3 regions of the Brucella sp. BE17 genome follow, and region 1 is predicted to be linked to each of the others. Evidence: predicted binding sites of a transcription regulator. Region 1 holds the regulator's gene; each other region holds the start of a gene.

Region 1 (10,229 bases):
GAACTCAAGCAGCTGGCCGGGCTTTGGCTTCAGGATAGCGACCTGTTGCTGGCACAAAAATATATGCCGACCGCTTTTGACTGGCGTGTCGGCGTTCTCGACGGAAAACCGCTTTTTGCCTGCCAGTATATGATGGCAAAGAACCACTGGCAGATCATCCAGCACGATACGGGCGGCGAGCCACAGGAAGGCGGTTTTCGCTCCTTTGCGCTCGGTGATGTACCGATGAAGGTTCTGGAAACTAGCCTGCGGGCTGCCCGATGCATTGGTGACGGATTATATGGTGTCGATCTGAAGGAGGGGGAGGATGGGGTTGTAGTGATCGAGGTGAATGACAATCCTAATCTCGAACATGGCGTGGAAGATGCCGCCGAAAAAGACGAGGTCTGGATCAATCTCACGCGCTGGTTCACAGATAGGCTCGACCGGCGTTAGAAGCGCATCCCGAAAAGTGTGAAACGGTTTTCGGATAAGATGCGCGTTAAATAAGAGAGATGGAGCGCAGATCTTATTCAATCAGATCAAATCGCACGCTAAAGATGCCCGCCAGAATGCAGGCGCTCGGGCATCTACATGCGTGTATAGCAGATTTTGGTATGCCCGGCACTGATGAAGCCGAGGCGGCTCGCAGCCCCTTTGGAGAGGTCGAGCACGCGTCCCTTGATGAAGGGGCCACGATCATTGATCCGCACAACGAGTGATTTACCGTTTCTCTGATTGGTGACCCGTATTTTGCTGCCAAGCGGCAATGTACGGTGCGCTGCGGTCAGACCAGCGGGGTTCATGCGTTCACCGGAAGCCGTTTTCGAGGTGAGAGCGTACCAGGAGGCACCGCCGCATTGGCCTGCCGAGGCTTCGATTGCAGTTACGGCGAGAAGGCCGCTGGTCGCAAGAGCGAGCGTAGCCATACGGGTCTTGAAGTTCATGTCAGTTCCACTAACTGTTAACTTTGGTTCCTTCAGAGTTACGCTGAAGGGCATTAGCCCAATGGTGACTAAATGCGGCCTTGGCGTGATTATAATGAGAATATTCCAAGACATTGAAAAATCTAAATAATAAGGAAAAATATCCTATACTGAGCTATTATTACTTATCTTTCTAAACATACATCAGGAATATTATCGATGGATTCCATTTTTTCCTTAAAAGAAAAGAGATAATTCCGTAATATTATTTATCGTTGTTTTTTCGTGATGGATGCTTAGTGAAAGCGAGAGGTTTCATTTTTAAGCTCTGAGGAGCGGCTGTCCACCATTACAATCTTTATTTGTATTGTAAGTTGAACGCGTCTCGCTCAAAGTTGAGGAAATGCGGCCATTGTGGGGCCAAGAATGCAATTCATGGCTGTAAACTGTTAGAAATTTACCTCGGCCTTTTTCTCAATGACATTTCTTTGACCGCTCTTATATACCGCTTTCACGGAATTACCTGCTATAAGCGTGGGACAATCTGGCGGAAAACCATGCACGACCCCCACACCAAAGACGAGATCGACACGAACGCTCCCCGCACCTCGGCGGTCATGCGGGTGCTTTATATGGCGCTGGGTATCATCATGGTCATGCTGGGGATCATCGGGGCGGTGCTTCCGGTGATGCCGACGACGATTTTTCTCATTCTTGCCGCTTGGTTTTTTGCGCGCTCATCACCGAAACTTGAAGCACGTCTGCTGGCCGATCCCCGGTTCGGGCCACTAATTATCAAATGGCGAGAGCGCGGTGCCATTCCCCCGCGGGCTAAACTCTATGCCTCCATCGGCATGAGCGTGGGTTATCTTCTGTTCTGGTGGAGCGCCCGTCCCGGACCGCTGCTTGCTTCAGTTGTCACCATTTTCATGCTTGGATCGGCAGTCTATGTTCTCTCACGCCCGAGTGCGTAAGGCTGATCTCAATTTTTAAGCGCTCAATCATTCGCAAGCGTTCAGGCTCTGCTTATCAAGCTAGAAGATTGATTCCCATGTAAGTTCTTCAGTCTGGGTCGCGGGATGCGAAATCCCACTTAATTGCTGGCAGGCATGATTGATACAATCCTGTAACATGGCTGTCATATGACTGTTATAAAGAGCGCGTAGACGGCTACTGACGCTCATCGTCATATGTCCTTTCGAACAGGAGCTGATGCTCATGAACAAGATGATTTCCTCGACTGCAGCGCTTGCAATTGCCGCTGTATTGTCGGTATCCGCAGCGCAGGCGCGTGATCAGATTCAGGTGTCCGGTTCCTCGACCGTTCTGCCCTATGCAAAGATCGTTGCTGAAACCTTTGGTGAAACCTACCCTGATTTCAAGACGCCGGTTATTGAATCGGGCGGTTCGGGCGCAGGCATCAAGGAATTCTGCAAGGGTGTCGGCGAAAACACCATCGACATTGCCAATGCATCGCGCGCCATGAAGTCTTCGGAACTCAAATCCTGCATCGACGCTGGCGTCAAGGATGTTCAGGAAGTGCGCTTCGGCTATGACGGCATCGTCTTTGCAACCGATGCAAAAGGTCCAGACTTCAAGTTTGCTCCGGTTGACATTTACAAGGCGCTTGCCGCCAAGCTCGTCGTCGATGGCAAGCTGGTCAACAACCCGAACACCAAGTGGAGCCAGGTAAACGACAAGCTTCCTGACTGGGACATCGCTGCCTATATCCCTGGTGAAAAGCATGGAACGCGTGAAGTTTTTGAAGAAAAGCTTCTTGCTGACGGCTGCAAGGAATCTGGTGCTCTTGATGAAATCAAGAAGTCCGGCCTTGACGACAAGGCTTCGGCTGCTGCCTGTATCGCTGTGCGTAAGGATGGCAAGGCTGTCGACATCGATGGCGATTACAGCGAAACGCTGGCCCGCATCGACTCCAACAAACAGGGCGTTGGCGTTTTCGGTCTCTACTTCTTTGAAAACAATGCCGACAAGCTGAAGGTCGCAACCGTCAATGACGTGACCCCGTCGGCTGAAACGGTCGCTGCGGGCGAGTATCCGGTTTCGCGTCCGCTGTTCTTCTATGTCAAGAAGGCACATCTGGGCGTCATTCCCGGCCTGAAGGAATATGTGGAATTCTTCCTGAACGAACAGATGGTTGGCCCTGATGGTCCGCTTGCTGAATACGGACTGGTTCCGTCTCCCGATGCAGAGCGTGAAGAACAGCGCAAAGCCTTTAACGATGGCAACACGCTGGCTGCCAAGTAAGTTGCAAGTTGTGGAGGTGGGGATGTCGTTGCGGCATCCCCGCTTTCTTCTTCCGCGCATATCATTTAGATGAGCGCATCCGCGTGGAATTGGCCAATTTCTTTTATTGCATGACTTTATTGCACGACAAGGCCAATCTGCATTTTCAGGGGCAACCGGGGAAATTGAATGTCCTTCTTTCTGGTTCTCGTCAGTATCATTGCCATTGGGCTGGTTGGCTTTTTTATCGGCCGTCAGCGCGCCACCGCGATTGACAAGACGCAGCCTGTACCTAGCGCAGGCTTAAGTTTAGAAAAAATGCATTCCCGTCCGCATTATCACGGCTGGTGGGTTTTTCTCGTTTCGGCTTTGCCCGCACTTGTTTTTCTGGTGCTGTGGACTATCGGTTCGTCCGTCTATCTCAATCATGCGGCTACCGCACGCATGCCCGATGCGATCGAAGAGGGGGCCTATTCGGCGCGCAGTCTGCAACTCAGCATGATCGGCAGCTTAGCCGACGGCATGAAAAGACTGACACCTGCCGAGCTTGAGGCCTTACCTCAATCCTATGATGATGTGCGCAAGGTGCTCGGGTCCAAAGGCGTGGCCCTGCCAAGCGAGGGCCAGGATTATATGGTCCCCATCGCCATCTTCCTTGAAAAGGCTGGCAAGACAGTCGGAATGATCGGCAGCGTCGTTGCGCTCGTTCTGGCCGTGGCGGGGCTGATTTTCGGCCTTTCGGGTATCAGGCGCCGTACGCGTGCGCGTAATAATGTTGAGCGCATCGTGTTATGGGGATTGATTGCAGCCTCCGGCATCGCCATTCTGACGACAATCGGCATTGTCTTTTCGGTTCTGTTTCAGTCAATAAGCTTCTTCCAGTCCATTTCTCCCATGAATTTCTTTTTCGGCACGGTGTGGGATCCACGCTTTGCTGCCGCCGGTTCTGGTGGCGCGGTCGGCCAGTTTGGTCTTATCCCGCTATTGGCCGGTACACTTTATATCGCTTTTGTCGCGATGCTTTTCGCGGTGCCGGTTGGGCTGTTCTCGGCAATCTACATGTCCGAATACGCCTCGCCGCGTGTTCGAACGGTGATCAAGCCTGTACTGGAGCTTCTGGCGGGTATTCCGACTATTGTTTACGGCTTCTTCGCACTCATTACGGTCGGACCATTCCTGCGCGACCTTTCGGCGGCAATCGCTGGAGGTCAGGGTTTCATCATGGCACAGAGCGTGCTGACCGCAGGCCTCGTCATGGGCGTGATGCTCATCCCGTTCGTATCGTCCCTGTCGGATGATATTATCACCGCCGTGCCGCGCTCATTGCGTGATGGCTCTCTCGGTCTTGGCGCGACGCGTTCGGAGACCATCAAGCGTGTCGTCTTGCCGGCGGCCCTCCCGGGTATTGTCGGTGCCCTTTTGATGACGGCTTCGCGCGCTATCGGTGAAACCATGATCGTGGTGCTCGCCGCCGGTGTTGCAGCTCGCCTGACGGTCAATCCGTTCGAGGCGATGACAACGATCACCGTCAAGATCGTCAGTCAGCTCACGGGTGATCTTGAATTCGATTCGCCGCAAACGCTGGTCGCCTTTGCGCTGGGTATCACGCTTTTCGTCCTTACGCTGATCATGAACATCTTTGCGCTCTATATCGTTCGCAAGTACCGGGAGCAGTACGAATAATGACCGACGCAACTATCAACGGTGCCGCTGCATCCGCAAAGCCCCCGCGCCGCGATATCGGTATCAAGCGCCGTTACGCTGCCGAACGCCGCTTCCGTATCTATGGCGTCATTGCCATTGCAATCGGTGTGTTCTTCCTGTTTGCCCTGCTGTTTTCGGTGTTTTCCAAGGGCTATACGGCATTTGGGCAGACCACGCTCTATCTGCCTGTCAAACTCGATGCGCAGGTGATCGATCCGTCCAACAAGCGCGAGACGGACAATAGCGTACTGATTGCCGCAAATTATCCGCTTCTCGTGCGTAATGCATTGGCGGAAAAGCTTGGCGTGTCGCCGACCAATCGCCCCGTCATGCGTGAACTTGGAAAGTTCGCATCTGATGGCGTGCGCGTTCAACTGCGTCAGATGGTGATGAAGGATCCTTCGATCATCGGAACCACGCAGACCATTCCGGTTCTGGTTGGTGCAGATATCGATTCCGCCTTCAAAGGACAGATCGATCTGACCGTGCCCGAAGCAAACCGCAAAGTTTCCGACCAGCAGGTTGGATGGATGAATACGCTTTCGGAAGAAGGCATCATGCGGCAGGCTTTTAACACGGGCCTCTTCACCTTCGGCGCTTCCAGCCGACCAGAAACCTCTGGTTTGGGTGTCGCGCTGGTGGGGTCGGCTTATATGATGCTGATCGTGCTGGTTCTGGCGCTACCGATTGGTGTGGCAGCATCGATCTATCTCGAAGAATTTGCCAAGAAGAACCGCTTTACCGATCTGATCGAGGTCAATATCAATAATCTGGCTGCCGTGCCTTCGATCGTGTTCGGCCTGTTGGGTCTGGCTGTGTTCATCAATTTCTTTGGCCTGCCACGCTCGGCTTCGATCGTCGGCGGTCTGGTTCTGACATTGATGACGCTGCCAACCATCATTATCGCAACGCGCTCAGCTCTTCGCGCCGTACCGCCTTCCATTCGCGCAGCAGCCCTAGGGCTTGGTGCATCGCGAACCCAGATGGTCTTCCATCACGTGTTGCCGTTGGCAGCACCCGGCATTCTGACGGGTACGATCATTGGTCTGGCGCAGGCGCTTGGTGAAACCGCCCCGCTTCTGCTGATTGGCATGGTCGCGTTCGTCGCCAATATGCCGACTACACCGATGGATCCGGCGACCGCTTTGCCTGTGCAAATATTCATGTGGGCCAGCGAACCGGAGCGGGCCTTTGTAGAACGGACATCAGGCGCTATCATCGTCCTGCTTCTGTTCCTGGCCGTAATGAACATTGCAGCAATTATTCTGCGCCGCCGCTTTGAGCGCCGCTGGTAAACGGGAGAGCAAGTAATGAATCTGATGACAGAACGATCTCTCGAGAAAGCCGTAGGAGAAAAGATGAACGCCAACGCAAATTCCGTAAAGATGCGCGGCGACAAGGTTTGTGTATTCTATGGTGAGAAGCAGGCCCTGTTCGAAGTTGATCTGGAGGTGCCGGAAAAGATGGTCACGGCGCTGATTGGTCCTTCTGGTTGCGGCAAGTCTACCTTCCTGCGCTCGCTCAATCGCATGAACGACACCATCGAGGGCTGCCGCATCACTGGCAAGATCACGCTCGATGACGAGGATATCTACGATCCAAAAATCGACGTGGTAGAACTGCGCGCCCGTGTCGGCATGGTGTTCCAGAAGCCGAACCCGTTTCCAAAGACCATTTATGAAAATGTGGCCTATGGACCGCGTATCCATGGTCTGGCGCGCAACAAGGCCGATATGGAAGAAATCGTCGTGACCAGCCTTCAGAAGGCCAGCCTTTTCGAGGAAGTGAAAGACCGTCTGCACGATGCAGGCACTGGCCTGTCAGGCGGCCAGCAGCAGCGCCTGTGTATTGCTCGCGCCATTGCAGTCAGCCCAGAAGTAATCCTCATGGATGAGCCATGCTCGGCACTTGATCCTATCGCCACCGCCAAGGTGGAAGAGCTTATCGACGAATTGCGCCAGAACTACACCATCGTTATCGTGACCCACTCCATGCAGCAGGCGGCACGTGTGTCGCAGCGCACGGCCATGTTCCACCTGGGCAATCTCGTCGAAGTGGGCGATACCGAGACGATGTTTACGGCACCGACCGAAAAGCGCACCCAGGATTACATCACCGGACGCTTTGGCTGACGGGTTCTCACGATTTCCATAACGAGGTTTATTATGGCTCAGCATACCGTTAGTGCCTATGACGATGAACTGAAATTCCTTGCGCAAAAGATCGCCGAAATGGGCGGTCATGCCGAACGCATGGTCGAGCAATCCGTGGCAGCCATTGTCAATGCCGACAATGCGCTGGCCCAGCGCGTGATTTCCGACGATCTCATTCTAGATGCAAGCGAGCGCGAGATTGACGATAAGGCTGTCATGATTATCGCCAAGCGCCAGCCAATGGCTGTGGATTTGCGTGAGATCATTGGTTCGATCCGCATTTCAGCCGATCTGGAGCGCGTCGGTGATCTGGGTAAGAATATTGCCAAGCGCGTTGCTGCTGTTTCCGAATCGAGGCAGCCGATCAAGCTTTATCGCGGTCTTGAAACGCTGGCAGAGCTGGCCCTGACGCAGTTGAAGGATGTGCTTGACGCCTATGCGACGCGCTCCGTGCAGCAGATCAATGTGGTGCGTGATCGCGATGACGAAATTGATGCGATGTACACCTCGCTGTTCCGCGAGTTGCTGACCTATATGATGGAAGATCCGCGCAATATTTCGGCCTGCACGCATCTTTTGTTCTGCGCCAAGAATATCGAGCGTATCGGCGATCATGCCACCAATATTGCCGAGACGGTCTATTATATCGTGACTGGCCTGCAGATGCCCACGGAACGCCCCAAGGACGATCTTAGCCACGGCATCGTCGTGGATACGCCAAGCTGAGGCAGACCGACCATTGTCGCTTTGGCGGGGAGCATGAAGGAATAGCGCGACGGCACAGGATCGATACTGGGGGATTTGATCTGCCGTTCGCGGATTTGAACAGGAAATACCGCATGTCACAGGTACCCAAAATCGCTGTGGTTGAAGACGAAGAAGCGTTGAGCGTTCTGCTGCGCTATAATCTGGAAGCCGAAGGCTATCACGTCGATACAATGTTGCGGGGGGATGAGGCGGAAATCGCGTTGCGTGAAAATGTGCCCGACCTTCTCATTCTAGACTGGATGTTGCCGGGCGTTTCTGGCATCGAGCTTTGCCGCCGTCTGCGCCAATGGCCGGAAACGGAACGTCTGCCGGTCATCATGCTGACCGCGCGTGGCGAGGAAAGCGAGCGCGTGCGGGGATTGAGCGTTGGTGCGGACGACTATGTGGTCAAGCCCTTTTCCACGCCGGAACTTCTGGCCCGCGTCAAGGCCATGCTGCGCCGCGCCAATCCGAGCCTGCTTTCGCATGTGCTCAAAGTGGGCGAGCTGGTGCTCGACCGCCAGCAGCACCGCGTTTACCGCAAGGAAAAGGAAATTCGTCTCGGACCGACAGAATTTCGCCTTCTGGAATATTTCATGATGTCGCCGGGCCGCGTCTTTTCGCGCAGCCAGTTGCTCGATGGCGTCTGGGGTCCGGACATCTATGTCGATGACCGTACCGTGGATGTGCATGTCGGACGCCTGCGCAAGGCGATCAATGTCAGCCGCGGTCTTGATCCCATTCGCACCGTGCGCGGAGCTGGCTACTCGTTCGGTTGAATTCTTTCCGCACTGAATTCAAGGTCCGCTTTCCAGCTGGAAGGCGGGCCTTGTTTGATATCTGCGCCAAGCAACACCAGTGATTCGCCTCGTCATAAAGATGAAAACCGGCTGTTTTCACGTAATATTACATTCACCACATCAAAGTTCATGGAACCGTTACGTAGTCAGAAATATGTGCCGGTTGATGTTCTTCGGCGATCATTTTCAAGAAGAAAACCTTGGTGGAAGAAGTTTTTCAGATTAAGGTAATGTTGTGACGCGTATTGCAAGCCGTTGAATTACAACGAATACCATCCATCTCGTCAAGGTCATGTATATTTAAGAAAATATTAATGATTTTGAACTATTTGCGCGGCGATTGAAAAATACGAAATGGTTTACTCCAAGTCAGCAAGGCGTCAAAGAAGCGATTGCAGAATTTGCTCTTTCGTCATTTTTTAGCCTAAAAGTTACAAAACTTTGGATATGACAAGTGAAGTAACGGGCGCGAGAAACTGATCTTCGTCCATTTTCAAAATTGCACCCCAGCCGTGCGCTTATGCTTTTTGACCGGCTGATTATGAAGGGTTCAGATATGCGAGTGAACCCGAGCTATGGAGTGTGCCATTGACGCGCGTGGGTAAATGGAAGCTGCCTGTTCTGGCGGGATTGATTGTAGCACCTTTTTTGGTGACGGGTTGCACGACGACCGGTTCCTCGGCAAAGAGCGATAAGACGGCGTCGACAAGTCACGTCAAGTCAGTCAATGGCGTCAAGACTTACACCTACACGGCGCGAGACCGCAATTGCCTTGAGCGGGCAATGTTCTTCGAATCAAATCGTTCAAGCCCGGACGGCCTCGTCGCTGTGGGTACGGTTGTCATGAACCGTCTCGCCTCTGGCCGGTATCCCGGCACGGTATGCGGCGTCGTCGGTCAGAAGAACCAGTTCGCGCCCGGTGTTCTCAGTCGCAAAATGAATTCAAAGGCATTGCCGGATGTGCAAGCCGCAGCCGATGCGGTGCTGAAGGGCAAACGGCATCCCAAACTGAAGAACGCCATGTTCTTCCACACCGCGGGCCTCAAGTTCCCATACCAGAACATGCATTATGTTCTGGTTGCCGGAGGTAACTCCTTCTACGAAAAGCGTAAACGCGATGGATCGCTTCTGCATCCGGTTCCGCAGGATCCCTACAGACTTGCTTTCGCGGGGGCATCATCGAAATCGGCTCCCGATGCTGCGCCAAGCGTGCAGGTTGCGCTGGCAAGAGCTGTCACCGGCGAAACAAATGCGGAAAATGGCGGTTTCGGCCCACAGGCTCAGGAGAATCGGGTTGCGCCAGCTGTAGCACAAGCAAACGTTGATACGACATCGCAGCAGCTTGCATCCTATCAGCCGCGCGTCGAAGCCTCGACGCTCGACAGCCAGTCGCAGGCACTTGGCTATGCTCGTGTGGAACAGAAGCAGATTGATTCCGTCGGTGCATTGCTTCTGGCACAGGATCGTCCCGAAACACCGCTTTGATCGGCGCTTTAATTGGTCCGCGCCTTATTTTTTTACGGCGCGGACGGCTACGGGACGATAGGCCGGCTGGTAGAAAATGACCGGACGGTCATAGAAATCAGCGCGGTTTTCAAAAGCGCGACGGTCTGCGCGGCGATCAAGGTCAAGACGCATCAGGCAATTGGCAAAGAAATCCGTCCTTGCTCTGAAAC
Region 2 (10,229 bases), on a different replicon from region 1:
CCGGGTATCCGGCGTCAGCCAGCAACTGCTTGGCCTTGTTTGGATCGTAAGCATCGATCTTGATCGCTGAATCATAGCCGAAATAGCCTTCCGGCACGACCTGACCGGCGGGAACACCCTGACCGTCCATGATGCGGTCCACGATTGCCTTGCGGTTTATCGATAGCGACATGGCGCGCCGGACTTGCACCTTTAGAAGCGGGTTCTTGCCGTCTGCATCTTTAGAAAAAGGTGATTCTTCGCGTACCTGATCCATATGCAGGTACATGATACGGTTGCCCGCGACGTTGACCACGTTGAGTTTGTCGGCAGCTTCCATCCGGCGGGTATCCGCGGTTGGAATGCTTTCGATCATGTCGACGTCGCCCGAAAGCATTGCTGCAACACGGGCGCTGCTGTTCTTGAAAACGCGGAACGTTACCTTGTCCCATGCAGCCTTTTCGCCCCAATAGGTATCATTGCGGGCAAGGACCACATGGTCATCTGGCGACCAGGACACGAATTTGAACGGGCCGGTGCCGATCACACCTTTGCCCTTGTTCATGTCTTCGGTGGTGGTTTTCTCCATTTCAGCCGGAAGAATGGCGATACGGCTCAGATTGTTGAGAAGAAGCGGCGTCGGGCCATCGGTCGTAATCCGAACGGTCAGTGGGTCGACCGCCGTCACATCGGTGATTGCCTTGACATAGGCTGCAAATGAACTGGGAGAGTTGGTCGAGGCCAGCGGAATGCGCTTGATGCTGGCAACGACATCCTCGGCATCAAAGTCGCTGCCATCGTGAAACTTGACGTTTTCGCGCAGCTTGAATTCCCATGTCGTATCGTCAATGGTTTTCCACGAAACGGCCAAAGCAGGTTCTATCTGCTGCTTTTCATTCTGATTGACCAGGCCGTCGAAAATATTGCGCGCCATGGCGCTGTTCGGGCCGACCACATAAAACTGCGGGTCCATGGATGTGGTCGAGGCAGCAAGGCCGATTGTGAGATCTTTGGCCTGGCTTGCGAACGGCACTATGAGAACCGAGCCCGCCAGAACAGCTGCGAAAGCAGAAAACTTCATAATTGGAATCCTCCTGATGATCCGATCCGCACTCTCCTTGCGGGCGAGGAGTAGTTAACGCCTTCTGGATAGAAAGAAAAATTGCATTTTGTGCACAAGTCATGCCTAAATGTTATGGAGAAGGATTGACCATGCGCATGAAGCCACGACAGATTGAAGCATTCAGGGCCGTTATGATGACCGGCGGCATCACCGCCGCCGCTGAAGCGATGAATATCACGCAACCTGCGGTCAGTCGTCTTATCCGCGATCTTGAAGAGATCGTCGAAATGCCGCTCTTTGAGAGAGTGGGGGCGCGTCTCGTGCCGACAGCCGAAGCGACACAGTTTTATCGTGAGGTGGAACGGCTTTACCTCGGGCTTGACCATATGGCGCAGGCCGCACGCGATATCCGCCAGCACAAGAATACCGTCTTGCGGATTGCCAGTGTGACGTCGCTTGTGCGTCCCTATTTGCAACAGGCCATTCTCGATGTCGTGGGCAACCGTCTCGATGTTCCTCTGGTGATCGATGTGGAAAACAGCCGACATATCTGGGATATGGTGGACAAGAACCGTTATGATCTCGGCTTTGTATACGCCTCTCCGCGTATGACAGACAAAAGCGCGGTGGCGCTTCATCGCGCCAAAGCCGTCGCGGCGATGGCACCCAACCATCCTCTCACGAACCGACAGATAATAACGCTGGTCGATCTCGTCGGTGAGAGGGTTCTCATTCCCGGACGCAACTCACCCCTTCGCCTTGCGCTCGACCGCGTCTTTTCCCATGATGAGCACCAGCCGGCCAGTACCATGGAAACATCGATGTTGAACTGTTGTCATTTTGCAGCCGCGGGCATGGGGGTGGGGATCGTGGACAGAACAAGTCTGGCCTCTGCAGGATGCGAAGTGGTTGCCATTCCATTCGAGCCGGATATTGAAATTTCTTATTTTGCCATCCGGCCTTCAGGCAATCAACGAATTGCTCTGCTGGAGCAGATTACTGATCGTATGAAAATTCTTCTGGGCCAGCTTACCCGATAACATTGGATCAAGGGCTATCGCATGATCGTTTCCGCATTGAACCACGGAACGATATTTGAAAAATTTAAGGCAAGAAACTTTTCATAAACGATAAGAGGCCGCTCCTGACAGAGCGACCTCCATATTGGAGTGTTTTAGTTATTCACTTATGGATGTTGCCGATGGTGAAGAACTGCGTTTCGCCATTGCTGTCGTCGACGCCGTCATTGTCGGTGACAGCATAGGCTTCGCCGGACTTGGTGATTGCAAAACCTTCCAGCTTGTCAGGTACGAAGCCGTTGAGCTTCTTCAAGTCGGGGATGAAGTCGCGAACCAGTGTCTTTTTTACCATCGGCAGCTTTTCGCCGATCTCAACCGGCTTCAGATCGGCAAGCGTTACCTTGTAAAGACGCTTGTTGACCGCTTCCGATCCAATCAGGTTGTCGCGTTCGATAATGTAGAGATCGCCGCCATAGGCAGTGATTTCCGACAAACCGACCCAGCCTTTATCTGCGGCATCCAGCGGATAGGCTACGGCCTTCCAGCTATTTTCTTTGATATTGTAGGCGAGAAGCTTGGTCTGCCCCTTGTCGTCATCGCCCCATGCGTGCTGCACGACCATCCAGAGGACTGCATCATCGCCTTCACCAACGCGGGTGATGCCTTCGAGCCCGTAGCGGGTCTGATGCTTGAGCAGATCAGCAGGAAGGGCGATCTCCTTCTTGATGACACCCTTTTCATCGACGTTTAAAATAGCATGCGGGACGAGTTTGTTCTGGTCACCCTCATTCGCGAGCCAGAAACCGCCTTCACCGTCCGTAGTGATGCCCTCAAGATCAATCTTCTGCGCGGCGTCGTTACCGCGCTTGACGAGGAGTGCTCCAGTAATCTTTGCAGGTTTCTGGCTGGCATCGATGGTGTAGATGGTGGGCGCGGCGTAATAAACCGAGTCAGATACGGCGTAGAGAGTGCCATCCTTCTTATCGTCTGCAACGAGACCGGAAAGCGCACCCCAGGCGATGGGCGTGCCGTCCTCTTTCAGGTCGGAAACAATCTGCGGGTAGTCGGCGGGCTTATCCTGCAATTCATAGATCATAACATGCGACCGCGCGCCGCCGTCTTCGACCAGATCAGTTTCGTTGGCGGTCACGAAAAGCTTGCGTGATGGGATAGCCAGCAGACCCTCCGGCCCCATGCCCGACGGCAGCAACTGAACGAACTCCGGTTCATTGCCCGTATCCTTGTAAACGCCGACCATAGAGCCGCGTTCGCTGGCGACAAAGACGTATCTCGTGTCGCCGAAGGTCGCGGTTTCCGCGCCTTCCGGCTCGATGCCTTTTTTGTTACGTTTGTCGGGATAATGACCAGCGGCAGCGATGCGGTGTTCGAGCGTGTTGCCTGACTCGTAAAGCAACTTGCCGTTCTTGGAGAAAAAGGAGAAGCCGCGCGAGCCGCCTTTGTAATCACCTTCATTGGCGATGACGATGCGATCATCATCAATCCATTTCACAGTATCCGGTTCGCGGGCCACATTTTTCATCTCGCCGTTGAAAGCGATTACGCCGTCTTTCTTCGTGTCGATCCTGTCGAGGTCGACGAAGCCGGCCGAAAAATGCGAAACGACTTTAGCCGTTGTGGCATCAACGATAGCGATGTGGTTGTTTTCCTGCAAAGTGACGGCGATCTCGTTCTGGCTGTTGAATGAGACGAATTCCGGCTCCGGGTCTTCGGGTGCAATTTCGGCAATGCCGGTCAGGTCCACTGTCTTGATGGCAGCGCAATCAACGACTTCGCCCTTCAGTTCCAAAATCTTCAGATTGCCTGCGGGCAGTTGCGGCAGCTCACCGTCGTTAAGATCTTCGTCACGCTCATTCTCGATGGCGATAGCAATGAATTTCCCGTCAGACGAAACGGCAACCGAGTCTGGCTGGCCACCGAGGTCACAGCTCTGCTCGATTTTTTTCGAGGCGACGTTGATGATATCGAGGCGGCCCGACGGGTTCTTGTAACTTTCCGATGTGTTGACACCAGCGAAGATACGAGAACCTTCTACTGCGACCGATGTCGGCTCGCCGTCGACCTTGATCATGCCGCCAGCCTTGGGAGCCGCCGGATCGGTGATATCGACAAAGCCAATAGCGCCATAGGGGCTGTCCGAATAAATCAACGTGTTGCCGTCCTGCGAAACCGTAATGATTTCAGAAGATGTCGGCTGGGACCTGTCGGCATCCTTCGGAAGATTGTCGGCCACAGGGAAACTTGCAATACGGTTGAATAAAGGCTCTGCCGATGCGGAGAATGCCCCTGAGGCGGAGAGCGCTGCCAAAAGGCCGAGCGTAAGCGAACGTATTTTCATGGGAAGTCCCTTGGATCGGAAGGTTAATCCAGAAGACCTTTGACGGCGCTTGATAACAGAACGATGACAATTGGACAAAGATACACCCCGAACGAGCATCTCACTTGAAGCTTCTTAGTATTGCAATGTTTGATGACAATTAACGGATGTTAGCAGTGCGGCGGACTATCGAGCCCGCCGTCCGTTGATATCTATCCATTGGAGCTTGTTGAGAAAACATCATCCGTGAGAATTATTAATAATTTTTACGTTGTACCTTGAAACTGAACGATCGGACGAATATTGGGAAAGCCACCCGCTGTGCAGCTCAAAATTAAACCATTTTATGACGACTATCGATCCTCGACTTACCCTGTTTGAATTGTTTCCTAATGAGGTATGATACTAAACGCGACTGGTCACCGAATTTATTTCCTCTTGTCTCAACCTAATGAGGCGTCTCAAGCTGCGTGGAGAAACATCAAAACGACGCGCTATTTCTGTTAAATATTCCCCATGTTGTACCAGTGCTATTATTGCCTCATCAACTTGAGGGGTGGTTAGCGAGGGTGGGCGTCCAAGATGACGGCCCTGTAATTTTGCTGCCTGCATACCAGCTCTGGTCCGTTCACTGATAAGGGAACGTTCGAATTCGGCGAGGGCAGCCATCATATGAAATAGAAGCCTGCCCCCTGATGAGCTTGTATCAATATTTTCGCTGAGTGAGCGAAATTCAATACCCCTGTGCCCAAGCGCTTCCATGAATTCAATGAGCTTGGATAGAGAACGGCCTAGCCTATCAAGGCGCCAAACAACCAACATATCGCCTTTTTTGAGCGTCGCTAAAGCCGCATCGAGGCCTCGTCTGTCGAACGATTTGCCAGACACACCATGATCTTCAAAAATGTGCGTACAACCAGCTCGTTTCAAAGCATCCATCTGAAGGTCCATTTTCTGTTCTTCAGTCGAAACGCGCGCATATCCTATTTTCATCTTTGGTACTTCCTGCGGTCGACGAAATACTCCGGTTTTCCCTCCTTTCCAGGGCGCTGAGTCTTGCCGTCTTCCTGTTACATCAGTGTTAGCTAATTTTCTGGGCGCCACATTGTTGACAATAAGGGTCCCCTTGTGGTAATCAGAATTGAGGAGCGAATTAACTTTAATAACTGACGATTTTGTCACAATTGGTACGCTAATAGTCTGTTGGGATCGGGATAGGCGAAAGGGGACCCTTGATGTATTCGGGGGGGTGGGTGTACGTCCGGCGAGTGCGTCGGTCTGGTGGGGGTAAGTCGAGCTCATGCACTAGTAATGCGCTTGTTCAATTTTTAATTGTTCTTTGTATTCGTTTGCTGTTGTTTAGCAGACTAAATTCTATGTATGCGTTTCTTCGATCGCTCAGAAACTCATTTACCCATCCAGATTTCTTTTTTTCATATGATATGCAGCCTGGTAAGCGCGGCTGCTTGATGTTTCCGGCTGTCGTATCGACGCTGGCCCTTTCTGGCTTTGCGATGGTTCTTCGCGAGGCAACGATGTCTTCGAGGTGTCTGGAGACTGCAAATATCTGTTCGGATTCCCAGCCCGTCGATGATCAATGCCCGCGATTGCTGTGGGCGATGCTTGAATTAATCAACTTTATCGCAAACAGCTATTCCGGAGAGAGGGTATGGCAGCAACAATTACGAATAAAGCGGATGGCTCCGTAACAACAGCCCCATCAAATACAATAGAATTGAATGCTCCAAGCGTAGTGAAATTGAATTATCACCCGCGTGATATCGCTTCATATCAGCGCCAGGGCATGGATTTGCTTGTTTACACCAAAAACGGGCAGGTCATTCGCATTCAGAACTTCTATGAAGTTAAAAATGGTCTCGAAAGCCAGCTTGTTCTTGAAGATGAAGACGGAAAGCTCTGGCTGGGAGAACATAGTCAGGGGCTGGCCGATTTCCAGTTTGCTGAAATTTCTTCCGTGGACCAACTCGTTGGAGCCGGTGCAGGCTTGTCGCCTCTGCTACTCGGTTTAGGGTTGTTGGGCGGAGGCGGTATCATCGCCGCGGCTGCATCTCGTAATGACAGCGATGATGATGGCGACGCCGATGCTGACGCGGATGCCGATGCCGATGCTGACGCCGACGGTGATGGCGACGGCGACGGTGATGGCGACGGCGACGGTGATGGCGACGGCGACGGCGATGGTGATGGCGACGGTGACGGTGACGGCGACTCCGATTCCGACGCGGATTCTGACGCTGATGCCGATGCGGATGCGGATGCGGATGCCGACGCTGACGCAGATGCTGACGCAGATGCGGATGCAGATGCAGATGCAGATGCAGATGCCGACGCCGATGCTGATGCCGATGCCGATGCCGATGCTGACGCCGACGCGGATGCTGACGCTGATGCGGATGCCGACGCGGATGCTGACGCTGATGCTGACGCCGACGCGGATGCGGATGCCGATGCTGACGCCGACGCGGATGCCGACGCTGATGCCGATGCCGATGCTGACGCCGACGCCGACGCCGACGCTGATGCCGATGCTGACGCCGACGCCGACGCCGACGCTGATGCCGATGCCGATGCAGATGCCGATGCTGACGCCGACGCGGATGCCGACGCTGATGCCGATGCGGACGCTGACGCTGATGCCGACGCGGATGCTGACGCCGATGCTGATGCCGACGCAGACGCCGATGCGGACGCCGACGCTGATGCCGATGCGGATGCTGACGCCGACGCGGATGCCGATGCGGATGCGGATGCGGATGCTGACGCCGATGCCGATGCCGATGCTGACGCCGATGCCGATGCTGACGCTGATGCTGATGCTGACGCCGATGCCGACGCCGATGCAGACGCGGATGCTGATGCTGATGCCGATGCCGATGCCGACGCTGATGCTGATGCCGATGCCGACGCTGATGCTGACGCTGACGCTGATGCGGATGCTGACGCCGATGCCGATGCTGATGCCGATGCGGACGCTGATGCCGACGCGGATGCTGATGCCGACGCGGATGCTGATGCGGATGCGGATGCCGATGCTGATGCGGACGCCGATGCGGATGCCGATGCCGATGCTGACGCCGATGCGGATGCGGACGCTGATGCTGATGCGGATGCGGACGCCGACGCTGATGCCGATGCCGATGCCGATGCTGACGCCGATGCTGACGCTGATGCGGATGCTGACGCGGATGCTGATGCCGATGCCGACGCTGACGCTGACGCTGATGCCGATGCCGACGCTGATGCCGATGCCGACGCGGATGCTGATGCGGACGCTGATGCCGATGCTGACGCTGACGCTGATGCCGATGCCGATGCCGACGCGGATGCTGATGCCGATGCCGACGCGGATGCTGATGCCGATGCCGACGCCGACGCTGATGCCGATGCCGATGCGGATGCTGATGCCGATGCGGATGCTGACGCGGATGCTGACGCCGATGCAGACGCGGATGCTGATGCTGATGCCGATGCCGATGCCGACGCTGATGCTGATGCCGATGCCGACGCTGATGCTGACGCTGACGCTGATGCGGATGCTGACGCCGATGCCGATGCTGATGCCGATGCGGACGCTGATGCCGACGCGGATGCTGATGCCGACGCGGATGCTGATGCGGATGCGGATGCCGATGCTGATGCGGACGCCGATGCGGATGCCGATGCCGATGCTGACGCCGATGCGGATGCGGACGCTGATGCTGATGCGGATGCGGACGCCGACGCTGATGCCGATGCCGATGCCGATGCTGACGCCGATGCTGACGCTGATGCGGATGCTGACGCGGATGCTGATGCCGATGCCGACGCTGACGCTGACGCTGATGCCGATGCCGACGCTGATGCCGATGCCGACGCGGATGCTGATGCGGACGCTGATGCCGATGCTGACGCTGACGCTGATGCCGATGCCGATGCCGACGCGGATGCTGATGCCGATGCCGACGCGGATGCTGATGCCGATGCCGACGCCGACGCTGATGCCGATGCCGATGCGGATGCTGATGCCGATGCGGATGCTGACGCGGATGCTGACGCCGACGCGGATGCCGATGCCGATGCCGATGCTGATGCAGATGCCGACGCGGATGCTGATGCCGATGCGGATGCTGATGCCGATGCGGATGCTGACGCCGACGCTGATGCCGACGCTGACGCCGATGCTGATGCCGACGCTGACGCGGATGCGGATGCGGATGCCGATGCCGATGCTGATGCCGATGCCGATGCTGACGCCGATGCGGATGCAGACGCCGACGCTGATGCCGATGCGGATGCTGACGCCGACGCCGACGCTGATGCTGACGCCGACGCTGATGCGGATGCGGACGCTGATGCGGACGCTGATGCCGATGCGGATGCTGATGCCGATGCGGATGCTGACGCCGACGCTGATGCCGACGCTGACGCCGATGCTGATGCCGACGCTGACGCGGATGCGGATGCGGATGCCGATGCCGATGCTGATGCCGATGCCGATGCTGACGCCGATGCGGATGCAGACGCCGACGCTGATGCCGATGCGGATGCTGACGCCGACGCCGACGCTGATGCTGACGCCGACGCTGATGCGGATGCGGACGCTGATGCGGACGCTGATGCCGATGCGGATGCTGATGCCGATGCGGATGCTGACGCCGACGCTGATGCCGACGCTGACGCCGATGCTGATGCCGACGCTGACGCGGATGCGGATGCGGATGCCGATGCCGATGCTGATGCCGATGCCGATGCTGACGCCGATGCGGATGCAGACGCCGACGCTGATGCCGATGCGGATGCTGACGCCGACGCCGACGCTGATGCTGACGCCGACGCTGATGCGGATGCGGACGCTGATGCGGACGCTGATGCCGATGCGGATGCTGATGCTGACGCCGACGCTGATGCCGATGCGGATGCGGATGCCGATGCGGATGCGGACGCCGATGCGGATGCGGATGCCGACGCGGATGCTGATGCGGATGCCGATGCCGATGCTGATGCCGACGCGGATGCTGATGCCGATGCCGACGCTGATGCCGACGCTGACGCTGATGCGGACGCTGATGCCGACGCCGATGCCGATGCGGATGCTGACGCTGACGCGGATGCCGATGCGGATGCTGACGCTGATGCGGATGCTGACGCTGATGCTGACGCCGATGCGGATGCTGATGCCGATGCTGATGCTGATGCCGATGCCGACGCTGATGCCGATGCGGATGCTGACGCCGACGCCGACGCTGATGCTGACGCCGATGCGGATGCAGATGCTGATGCCGATGCCGATGCGGATGCTGATGCGGATGCGGACGCCGACGCTGATGCCGATGCTGACGCCGATGCTGATGCCGATGCCGATGCAGATGCAGATGCAGATGCCGATGCTGATGCGGACGCTGATGCGGATGCTGATGCCGACGCGGATGCTGATGCCGATGCTGACGCCGATGCTGACGCCGACGCTGACGCGGATGCGGATGCCGATGCTGATGCCGATGCGGATGCAGACGCCGATGCCGATGCGGATGCTGACGCCGACGCCGACGCTGATGCTGACGCCGACGCCGACGCTGATGCGGATGCGGACGCTGATGCGGACGCTGATGCCGATGCTGATGCTGACGCCGACGCTGATGCCGATGCGGATGCCGATGCGGATGCGGATGCCGATGCGGATGCGGATGCCGACGCGGATGCTGATGCCGACGCTGATGCTGACGCTGATGCGGACGCTGATGCCGACGCCGATGCCGATGCGGATGCGGATGCTGACGCTGACGCGGATGCCGATGCGGATGCTGACGCTGACGCTGATGCTGATAGTGATATT
Region 3 (10,229 bases), on a different replicon from region 1:
AGACGCAAGCCTTCCTCATCTACGCTGAGGATTTCCTGACCTTTGAAAGTATCGACCGAAACGTATTCAGATGTCAGTTTGCGGTAAGGGGTGTCGTCTTCGCCCAAGGGGAAAAGATCGGCGGCGCTTGCTTCTGCCATCATGGTACCTTGCTTGCTTGCCTGCCCGAACCGGCGTGTGACCGGCATATGGGATATGTTGCCAAAAAGCCCGGATGCAAAGCATGCGGGAAATCTGAAGTGCTTTTAACGTGATGTGAGGGCGAAGCCACTGCGGCACATTGTTCAATTGGTGAGGGAGAGGAGGAAGGCCTCAAGGATTTGTGATCAAAACCGGGCAATAAGTTGCATAAGAAAGCGTTAGCGTTAAAGTTTTCTATACGCGATTCATCCATGGTGCCAATAACTGTGAAGATCGAATCGCCGTCGAGGCGGACATTAAATTTGGGCGGATGAAATGCAGTTTCCCCGGCGCATGCGGATGAACACGAAAATTTCTCGGAATGTGATGATGCTGGCGCTTGCGGCCACAGTCGTCCTCCCGATAACCGAGGTGCGTGCAGCAAACTCGCTGATGGAATTGTTTCAGCAACGCCGCCAACAGGCAGCACAGCCTCCGGCACCTGTCCCGCCAGCTTCCGTCACGCCGAGAGCAAACACCACCTCAGCGACAGCAGCTCCAAAAAGCATAATTCCACCCGCCCAACGCGTAACAGTGAAGGCACCGCAGGTTTACGATTATAAGCCCGACGCACTGGTCAAGGTCGATTTCAGCGGTCTTGATATGCAGGTAACATCCGCCACAGAACCGACTGAGATTGCCCCTCTAGCTTCAGGCATGACGCCTAGCAGTGCGCAGAAACATACGGCAACGGATGCAAGCCGTGCTTTCGATGCCGCATCAGCCTATCTCAAATCGGTGGATGTGAAAGCGGAAAAGCGGATTGCCGAGGCCATTGTGTCTTACTATTCCGTTAATCACGCTTTCATGTGGTCGGCTGACGGCAAGGTTCTGGATCGTGCCAAGACGCTTGCGGCATTTTTTGCTCGAGCCGATGAGGATGGCCTCAACCCCGATGAATATTCGGTTAGCATTCCGGCAGATCATTTTGATCCCGCGCAAATTGAAGAGCGCCAGCAGAAGCTCGCCGAGTTCGAAATGCGTATGTCGGCGCGTGCGCTTCGTTACGCACTGGATGCGGGTGAAGGTCGCGTGATCGCCAACCGCCTGAGCGGTTTCTATGATCTGCCGCGCGGACGCGTTGACCTGAAGGACACGCTGGCAAAGCTCGCCAGCGATACCGATCCGGCGAGCTATCTGCATGGCTTCCAGCCGGACAATCCGCAATATGCCGGATTGAAAAAGGCGCTGTCGGAAATCGATGTCCCTTCAGGACCTTCCATTCGTGTCACCCTTGACCGCGCTATCCGTCCGGGCGATACGAGCGATCAATTACACAGTGTTGTGGCGCTGATCAGCAGACACGCACCTGCCGATTACATGGCGCAGCATCGTGATGTGTTGCAAGCACATGCACAAACAGATCTCTATGACCCGAAACTGGTGTCCGCGATCGAGGATTACCAGAAACTTTCCGGTAGCACACCGGACGGAATTATCGGTAAGAACACCATTGCAGCACTTCAGGGTGAGCAGGATACGGTCAAACGTGATCGTATTCTTTATTCCATGGAGCGTTTGCGCTGGTTGCCGCATGAATTCGGTAATCGTTATGTGATGGTCAATCAACCATCCTATCGCGCCGAATATTTCGAGAATGGTCACGAAAAGCTTGCTATGAACGTGGTGATCGGCTCGCCGACGCATCAGACCTATTTCTTTTATAACAAGGTCCAGACGGTTGTGTTCAACCCATCCTGGGGTGTGCCGCGTTCGATCGTGCTCAATGAAATGCTACCCAAAGTCATGCGTGATACCAGCTATCTCGACCGCAACGGCTATGAAGTTTATGTCGGCGGCAAGAAAGTGTCGGCGAGTGCCGTTAACTGGAATGCGGTAGCAACCGGCAAGGCGCATGTCGGGATCCGTCAGAAGCCGAGCCTTGATAATGCATTGGGCGAACTGAAAATTCTGTTCCCCAACAGTCACGACATCTACATGCATGATACGCCCGCGAAATCCTATTTCAAGCGCGATATGCGAGCGCTCAGCCACGGCTGTATTCGTCTGGAAAATCCCCGGGCAATGGCTGCCGCGGTGATGGGAAAGCAGGTTTCTGACCTCGACAAATATTTTGGCAAAAACGAACGCGGTTTGAAGGTTGCAGATCCTGTTCCGGTCTATATTTCCTATTTCACGGCCTGGCCTGATAAGGATGGAAACATCCGCTACTTTAACGATGTTTACAACCGTGATGCCGGTATGCAGAAGGCTTTCGAGAAGACTGCCTCTTCACGTCTGGCATCGCTGTAAAAAGCATTTCAAAAAAATCAGCGCCGGGGAAAACCCGGCGCTTGACTTTGTCTGTGTGAGCCACGTATATCCGCGTCACCTCACAAGCAGAATCTTTGCTTTTCAGGGCGCGTAGCTCAGCGGGAGAGCATTCGCTTCACACGCGAAGGGTCACAGGTTCAATCCCTGTCGCGCCCACCATGAACAGCCCACAATCATTATAATGCAGGCCGCTCATTGCCGGGGCGCTTTAACGCGCGCGGTTGTCAACTGAGAAAGCACCTGCACCCGTCGTAACCAGTGCAAGGAATACGAAGCAGAACAGTATTGCTGCGTCGCCACCATTTGCAACGGGGAAAAAGCTTCTCGGGAAATGTGCGAGAAAATAGGCGAAGGCCATGTGTCCCGACAATATGAATGCAACGGGTCGGGTGAAAACACCAAGGATAATAAGCACACCACCGATCAATTCGAGACCAGCCGATGTAAAGGAAAGTGCGTTGAGGGTTTCAGGCCCTGGAATGGGATAATTAAATGCCTTCTGTGTGCCATGCTCGAGATACAGAAGTCCGGCTACAATGCGCAATAACCCAATTGCATAGGGTTGGTAGCGGTTTAGTTCGGTTGCCATGGCCGATCCTTTAACTTGCCAATTAAACTATACAAACAAACAAGCGTAGCTGGCAATTAAATGCAAGCGATAACTTAAAGGTTAAATATAGTTAATTGTACAAATCTCGCTGGATCGTATTCCAATCTGATTGGATCAGATTAGCGCTCTAACGCTTTATTATTCTAAGCGTAATCTGATCGATTCTCGTTATTTAAAAATGCGAATGGGAAGACGATAGTTACACGCCGCTCATGGCGGCGCTTTGAAGACGCGGCCTCAGGTGATCCGAGGCCGCGTTTGTTTGTATCAGGCGATATCAGCGGGCAGAACGCTTTCCGGAATGTTCTGGTAGCTCACGGGGCGCAGGAAGCGGCGGATTGACATCGTGCCAACGCTGGTCGCGCCAAAATTGGTGCTGGCGGGGTAGGGACCGCCATGAACCATCGAATCGACAACCTCGACACCGGTCGGGAAACCGTTGGCCAGTACGCGACCAGCTTTGCGCTCGAGAATAGGCAAAAGCTTGCGTGCGGCTTCAGCGTCGCCTTCGTCCATATGGAGGGTAGCCGTCAATTGGCCTTCAAACCCCTTGGCGAGATGCACCATATCATCGACCGATTTGATGCGCACGACGAGGCCGAGTGGACCGAAGACTTCCTCACCGAGCGTATGATCGCCAAGGAATGCGTCGCCGGTTGTCTCATAAATGTTTGGCGACGCTTCACGCCCCTCGCTTTCGGTGGAAAGCACGGGTTTTACCGAGTTGCGGCTGTCAAAACGCGCCTTGCCGTCCTGATAGGCTTGTGCGATGCCGTCGGTCAGCATGACCTGCGGGGCGACTTTCTCGAGCGCATCACGGGTAGTTTGCACGAAAGTGTCCGCGTCGGCGCCATCAATGACCACGGCAATGCCGGGGTTGGTGCAGAACTGGCCGGCACCCATGGTGAGCGAGCCCGCCCAACCTTCACCAAGCGAGGCCGCGCGTGATTTCAGTGCCTCAGGCAGCAGGAACATCGGGTTAACCGAACCCAGTTCACCGAAGAACGGAATTGGCTCATCACGCTGCGCGCAAAGATTGAACAAAGCGCGTCCGCCGCCAAGCGAGCCTGTAAAGCCGACGGCCTTGATGAGCGGATGTGTCACGAGCGCTTCACCGACCTTGCGATCGCCGCCCTGAATGAGACTGAAGACGCCTTTCGGCATGCCGGTCTTCTCAATAGCGGCCACAATGGCGTCGGCAACGATTTCACCGGTTCCCGGATGTGCTGAATGGCCTTTCACAACAACCGGGCAGCCTGCTGCAAGGGCCGCCGCCGTGTCGCCGCCTGCGGTGGAGAAGGCAAGCGGGAAATTGGATGCGCCAAAGACGGCGACCGGGCCAATCGGGCGCTGGACCAGTCGGATTTCAGGACGCGGTGCAGGTTTGCGATCCGGCAGAGCTTCATCGATGCGTCGGTCGAGATATTCGCCGTTGCGGATATGATTGGCGAAAAGACGAAGCTGGCCCGTAGTGCGGCCACGTTCACCTTCCAGACGCGCTGCCGGCAGGCCGGTTTCTTGTGTCCCGATTTCGGTAATGGCGGCGCCTCGCGCCTCGATCTCATCAGCAATGGCATCGAGGAAGGCGGCACGCTCTTCACGCGATATATAGCCATAGGTCCAGAATGCACCTTCCGCTGCTTCGCAGGCGCGTGCCACCAGTTCAGGTGTTCCGACCGAGAATTCGTGTGCAGGGCCGCTTGCCGGCGCAGACGTGAAAGTCTTGTCTCCCGCAACCCAGTCACCGGCAATCAGGTGGCGTCCATGGGGTGTCCAGCTCATCTTGAAACCTTTCAGCATTTTATCGTATTGCGTCTTCACAATGGGGAAGTGTGCTACACCGCAATACGTACCAACGCAGCGGTGCTTCGATAGGGGATAGTGCCATTAAATCACTCCTCACCGATCTTCCTGCTCCCCCAGGAATTTTAGTCGGACATCGACTGGAGCGACCATAATAGGTACACGCGGCGCAGGCTAGTATCCCCTCCAGCCGAATGCAATCGGTAATGCGTCACTGTATTGTTATTTCCGCCTATGGTTGACCAGAATGTTCTCTGATCACTCGGTGTTTCGCCGCCGCAACCCGTGGCCAATCAGCAGTCCATAGACAAAAATAGTAAAAACGGGAAAGGCAACATAACCGGTAAAGGCAGAGAGCAGGGCAGACGAATCATAGATTGCTGCAGGTGTGCGTTTGAACTCCAGCATTGCAAAGCCGATCATCGCAACCAGAACGAAAAGCAGCAGGGAAAGAGAAAAGATGGCGGTTCTTGCTGTCGCGTAACGCCCGATTGCCAAGGCAGTCACAAAAGGCAACGGCAGATAAAGCCAGAATGCCTTTACAACGAGCAGGAAATCGCCGTCCAAATACTTTCCTTTCACAGTCGCTTAATCTGCGGTTTTGCGTTTTTTGAGCAGCATCGGGCCATATTCGAGGACATAAAGTCCGAAGGCCATCATCCACAGGAGCGCCGATCCTGCAAGGAAGGTGTGGAAGAAGTTTGGCATTATTTCTGCAAAGGGCCTCATGAGTGCTGCCAGAATAAGGCAGAGATAGGCGATCTGCGTTGTCGGCGATGCGGTAAGCGCATGTCCGGTATGGCCGCGCGTGGCTCGCGTCATCACAGCCAGCATCATGCAGCCGATCACCCCGACGGTGAGGATATGCAGCGAGGAATACGGATTAAGATGCCCCAGTGCCGAACAGGCAATGGCGATATAGCCGACCGGCACGAAGGCATAGGCGACATGCAGCACCAGAAGAAGCTTTTCGCGGGCGACAGACCAGCCGCGCCAGCGATAAAGACGTATTGTGTGCAGGACAGCGGTAATGATCGCTGCGATGGCGGTCAGCGTTGATTCCGGGATTAGTATCCAGCCAAGAGAGGCGATGACTGCGACCACAATACATAACGCATCATAGCGGTTGAAGGGGATGGGAAAGCGCGTCGACCCGGTACGGTTCAGCCAATTACGTGTGAAGCTCGGCACGATTCGACCGCCGATCAGCATGATCAACAGCACATAGGCGCTTACGCCGATACGATTGGCCATTGCGACATCACCACCTGACAGCGCCATGTAATGAAAGCCCAGATTTGCCACCGTTACAGCGACTACTCCGGCCAGAACCTTGAGGTTTTTCCACTGTTGTCCGACGATAATTTCGCGTGCGGCGATGAACAAGAGTAGGGGCAGGAAAAGGCTTTCAACGGCCACTGCTATATAGAGATGTGTCAGGTCGGGGTTAAGAAATATGAGACGCCCGGCAAGCCATGCGCCAAAAAGCAGGGCAAGCGGCATACCGGAAACCGGCAGGCGACCCGTCCAGTTCGGAACCGCGGTCAGAAGAAAGCCTGCCAGAACAGCCGATGAAAAACCAAAGACCATTTCATGTGCGTGCCAGTTTAGCGCACCGTAAGCCCCACCGACGGGAAGACCGAAGGTGAGCGACAATATCCACAACAGCATAGCCACGATAGCCCACACGGCTCCGCCCAGAAAAAACGGGCGGAACCCATAGGTGAAAAGTGCGGGCCCGGTTTTCTTGAAGCCGCGCGCTATCGCCGCGCGACGCTCAGCGGGGGCGGCTGCGGGGGAGGCCGGCAGACCGTTTTGTATTGTCATCATATCCTCGCACCCACCCTGATTTTAAACCGCCCACCATCGTGCCGTTATTTCGCGCTGGCGAGCGCCTTATCGAGCCGGGTTTGAACAGCCTTTGGCTTCTTAGCCGAAACGATCTGGTCGAGATTGGCCGGATTATCGCCAACCACGATCAGTGCAACCATACCCATCGCGTAGTGGGGGGTGCATTTCACGAAATACGCGCCCTGCTCACTCACATTAAGCACATAGTTTTCATTGATCTTGCTTTTGAAGGCTTCGGCGCCATCGGGGATCATACCCTTGATCGATTCGACATTATGGCCCTTGTCGACGGGAATGAAAGTGATCGTGTCACCAGGATTGGCCTTGATGTAGGAAGGCTCGAAAACCATGGCGCCTTCAGCGCCCTTGTTGAGCATGTGGACTTCAATATTCTCTGCCAGAGCGGGGGCAGCCATCATCATGCAAAGGCCAGCGGCAGCGAACGGAATTGCAAACTTACGCATTTTATCTGTTCTCCATGACTGGCTTCATCGACATCACGATGGTGTCCGAATAGCCAGACTATGGATCATTTAGAACAGTTTACCCTGCATATCTTTGCGTAGGATCAAACTCATCAAAATAGTGGACGGTACCGGTCATATATATTCATGGGGTCCCTCTGCCCGCCTGAAAAGTGCGGACAGAGGGTTTGGGATAATCCTTTGTGGTGCTTACTGCTTGACTGCCTCGACCTGTATCAAGAGGCGGATATCGTCGGGGATGGCTGGCGTGCCGAAGGTCATACCCCATTTGCTGCGGGTAATGGTCGCCTCGAAATCTCCGCCGCAGACCTGCTTTTTGAACATCGGATTGTCATAACAATTGAAGTTCGAAGCTTTCAGCGTGACCGGATTGGTTTGACCGTTCAACTCCAGCGTACCGTCAACGGACGTCACCTTGTCATCCTCGAAGGTGAACTTGTCACCGACGAACCTGGCGGTCGGATTTTTGGCGATGTTGAAGAAGTCCTCACCTTTGAGGTGACCGTCCAAGTCTTCCACGCCGGTGCTCACAGAAGCGAGATCAATGGCAATCTCCGCCTTGCCACTTTTTGCAGCGCTATCATATTCCACCTTGCCTTCGGTCTTGTCGAAACGTCCGCGCAAGGTCGAAGTATTGAAGTGGCGCGCGGCCTCAAAGGTGACGAATGTGTGCGTCGGATCAATGGTATATGTGGTGGTTTCGGCATGGGCAAAGCTTGTTGTTGCAATACCGGCAGCGGCAGCGACGAGGGCTATCAGTTTCATGGCGTTTCCTGTTGGTGTTATGCGTCTTGGGAGGCGAAATGGAAATCAGCAGATTGCCACGGCAGGCTAACGAGCAAGCTTAATTGCTGTCAACGATGCAATGGCTTGCGAATTAAAAGGCTTAGTTGTGCTCATACTGAGGCGACTGACCAAAGGCCTAAGCCGGAAAATGCAATTTCACCGGCAAATCATCTGACTGTTATACCAGTGTCATCTAATTTTCTTATCTGACCCACACACGCATTACACAGTGGGGATTTCTGATATGCGCAAACTGCTTCTTGCTCTCACATCAGCAACTATGCTGACGACCGCAGCCAGCGCTGCAACTGTCTATCCGATCGACCGGGCAACCATTCTTGTCAATTCGCCATTCGACTTCAAGATCGAGTTCGACAAGGTCGTCAAACCGGAGGACGTAAAACTTACCGTCAATGGCCAGGACTACGAGGCCGTGTTCGGCAGCAAGGCCGAGTTTGTTGCTGAAGAAAAGGGTAAAGAGGACAAGATTCTGGGTTCCGCGCTGATCTTGCGCGATCTCAAAATTGCCAAGGCTGGCGATTACAAGGTTGAAGTCACGGCTGGTGACGAAAAGAAATCCGTCAACTGGGATGTCTATGCCACCGGCAATGAAGCCAAAGCAAAGAATGTCATCTTCCTGATTGCCGATGGTCTTTCTGTAGCCCATCGCACCGGTGCGCGCATTATGTCCAAGGGCATGACCGAGGGCAAAGCAAATGGTCGGCTGAACATGGATGACATTCCGCCGGTTGCTTTTATCGGGACCTCGTCCACGCATTCGATTGCAACTGACAGCGCCAACACCATGTCGGCCTATATGACAGGTCACAAGTCGCGCGTGAATGCGCTGGGTGTTTATGCCGATCGCACGCCCGACAGCCAGGACGACCCGAAGGTCGAAACCATTGCCGAGGCTCTGCGTCGTGAAACCAAGAAGTCGGTCGGTATCGTCACGACGTCTGAAGTGCAGGATGCGACGCCTGCGGCCCTCGTTGCGCACACGCGCAAGCGTTCCGACAAGGCCGATATCGTCGGCATGTTCTATGACGTGAAGCCGGACGTTCTGCTCGGTGGTGGCTCGGCCTATTTTCTCGCCAAGGATGTTCCCGGTTCCAAGCGCAAGGATGACAAGGATTACATCCAGCTGTTCAAGGATGCCGGATACGCGCTGGCCACAAGCAAGGAAGAACTTGCTGCATCGGGTGAGTCCAATCAGGACAAGCTTCTGGGTCTGTTCCACACCGGCAACATGGATGTGACGCTAGACCGTGAATTTCTCAAAAAGGGTACCGTCGAAAAATTCCCCGACCAGCCGGGTCTGGTTGAAATGACAAAAACCGCGCTCGAAAAGCTCTCCAAAAACCCGGAAGGCTTCTTCCTCATGGTTGAAGGCGCATCGGTCGACAAGATGAGCCATCCGCTCGACTGGGACCGTGCGCTGGTTGAAACTATCGAGTTCGATAAGGCCGTTGGCCTGGCGCAGGAATTTGCAAAAAATAATCCCGATACATTGGTTATCGTCACAGGTGACCACACCCATGGTGTGGCGATCATCGGCACCGTCGATGATGAAAAGCCGGGCGATGAAATGCGCGAGAAGGTTGGCACCTATGACAATGCCGGTTTCCCGAATTATGAAGACAGCAATGGCGACGGATATCCGGATCGCATCGATGTCTCCCGCCGCCTGTTCCTTTCTGCCAATAACGGCCCGGATCATTACGAAACCTTCCGTCCGAAGATGGATGGAGCATTCGTTCCTGCCATCCAGAACGAAAAGGGCGAATATGTAGCCAACGAGGCTTACAAGGACGTTCCGGGCGCGGTCTTCGTTCAGGGCAATATTCCCAAGGAAGACGATACCGGCGTTCATGCTGTCGATGACGTGGTGCTTCAGGCAACAGGTCCGGGTTCCGAAGGTCTGCGCGGCTATATGGAACAGAGCGACGTCTATCGCGTGCTCGCCGATACACTTGCGCTGGGTAAGGCAAAGTCCGAGTAATCTTGAAAGCTCTATGGACAGGCGGGTTTCCCGCCTGTCCATTGTATTTTGTGACGGAGTTTTAGATGCGTGCGCGACAGCATTTCAATCGCAGGCAGATTATGCTTGGTGCGCTGGCAACGGCACCCTTGATGTGTGTGGCGAACAAAGTGCATGCCGCAGAGCAGCTTGGCTTTGATAATCTTTATAAAAGCTTTGGCGTGCTGGGGCTGGAATTCTCCGATCAGGTCAAGGCTGC

What was found. Region 1 encodes PhoB, which activates phosphate uptake and scavenging genes when phosphate is short. Its sites were predicted from a motif close to TGTCATNNANCTGTCAT; they were not measured.
Positions count from the first base shown of each region.
Region 2: AAIB41_RS13185 (esterase-like activity of phytase family protein) is a predicted target of PhoB. The motif match lies at 4,470-4,486, and genes of this name have one in related genera.
Region 3: AAIB41_RS17505 (alkaline phosphatase) is a predicted target of PhoB. The motif match lies at 8,177-8,193, and genes of this name have one in related genera.

Region 1 covers NZ_CP154467.1:2,014,393-2,024,621, forward strand. The annotation lists gene AAIB41_RS09795 (RimK family protein) at 1-435, shown strand, start outside; gene AAIB41_RS09800 (septal ring lytic transglycosylase RlpA family protein) at 570-926, opposite strand; gene AAIB41_RS09805 (YbaN family protein) at 1,523-1,879, shown strand; gene AAIB41_RS09810 (substrate-binding domain-containing protein) at 2,124-3,170, shown strand; gene pstC (phosphate ABC transporter permease subunit PstC) at 3,339-4,832, shown strand; gene pstA (phosphate ABC transporter permease PstA) at 4,832-6,148, shown strand; gene pstB (phosphate ABC transporter ATP-binding protein PstB) at 6,212-6,985, shown strand; gene phoU (phosphate signaling complex protein PhoU) at 7,016-7,732, shown strand; gene phoB (phosphate regulon transcriptional regulator PhoB) at 7,846-8,532, shown strand; gene AAIB41_RS09840 (cell wall hydrolase) at 9,142-10,038, shown strand; gene AAIB41_RS09845 (hypothetical protein) at 10,063-10,229, opposite strand, start outside.
Region 2 covers NZ_CP154468.1:375,394-385,622, forward strand. The annotation lists gene AAIB41_RS13175 (ABC transporter substrate-binding protein) at 1-1,060, opposite strand, end outside; gene AAIB41_RS13180 (LysR substrate-binding domain-containing protein) at 1,192-2,082, shown strand; gene AAIB41_RS13185 (esterase-like activity of phytase family protein) at 2,225-4,417, opposite strand; gene AAIB41_RS13190 (recombinase family protein) at 4,802-5,389, opposite strand; partial or broken gene AAIB41_RS13195 (BapA prefix-like domain-containing protein) at 6,066-6,245, shown strand; gene AAIB41_RS13200 (hypothetical protein) at 6,472-10,229, shown strand, end outside.
Region 3 covers NZ_CP154468.1:1,333,323-1,343,551, reverse strand. The annotation lists gene AAIB41_RS17550 (fumarate hydratase) at 1-140, opposite strand, end outside; gene AAIB41_RS17545 (L,D-transpeptidase family protein) at 457-2,433, shown strand; tRNA gene AAIB41_RS17540 (tRNA-Val) at 2,539-2,613, shown strand; gene AAIB41_RS17535 (DoxX family protein) at 2,663-3,043, opposite strand; gene AAIB41_RS17530 (aldehyde dehydrogenase (NADP(+))) at 3,332-4,846, opposite strand; gene AAIB41_RS17525 (hypothetical protein) at 5,126-5,434, opposite strand; gene AAIB41_RS17520 (NnrS family protein) at 5,456-6,694, opposite strand; gene AAIB41_RS17515 (pseudoazurin) at 6,742-7,182, opposite strand; gene AAIB41_RS17510 (YceI family protein) at 7,393-7,968, opposite strand; gene AAIB41_RS17505 (alkaline phosphatase) at 8,234-9,991, shown strand; gene AAIB41_RS17500 (hypothetical protein) at 10,057-10,229, shown strand, end outside.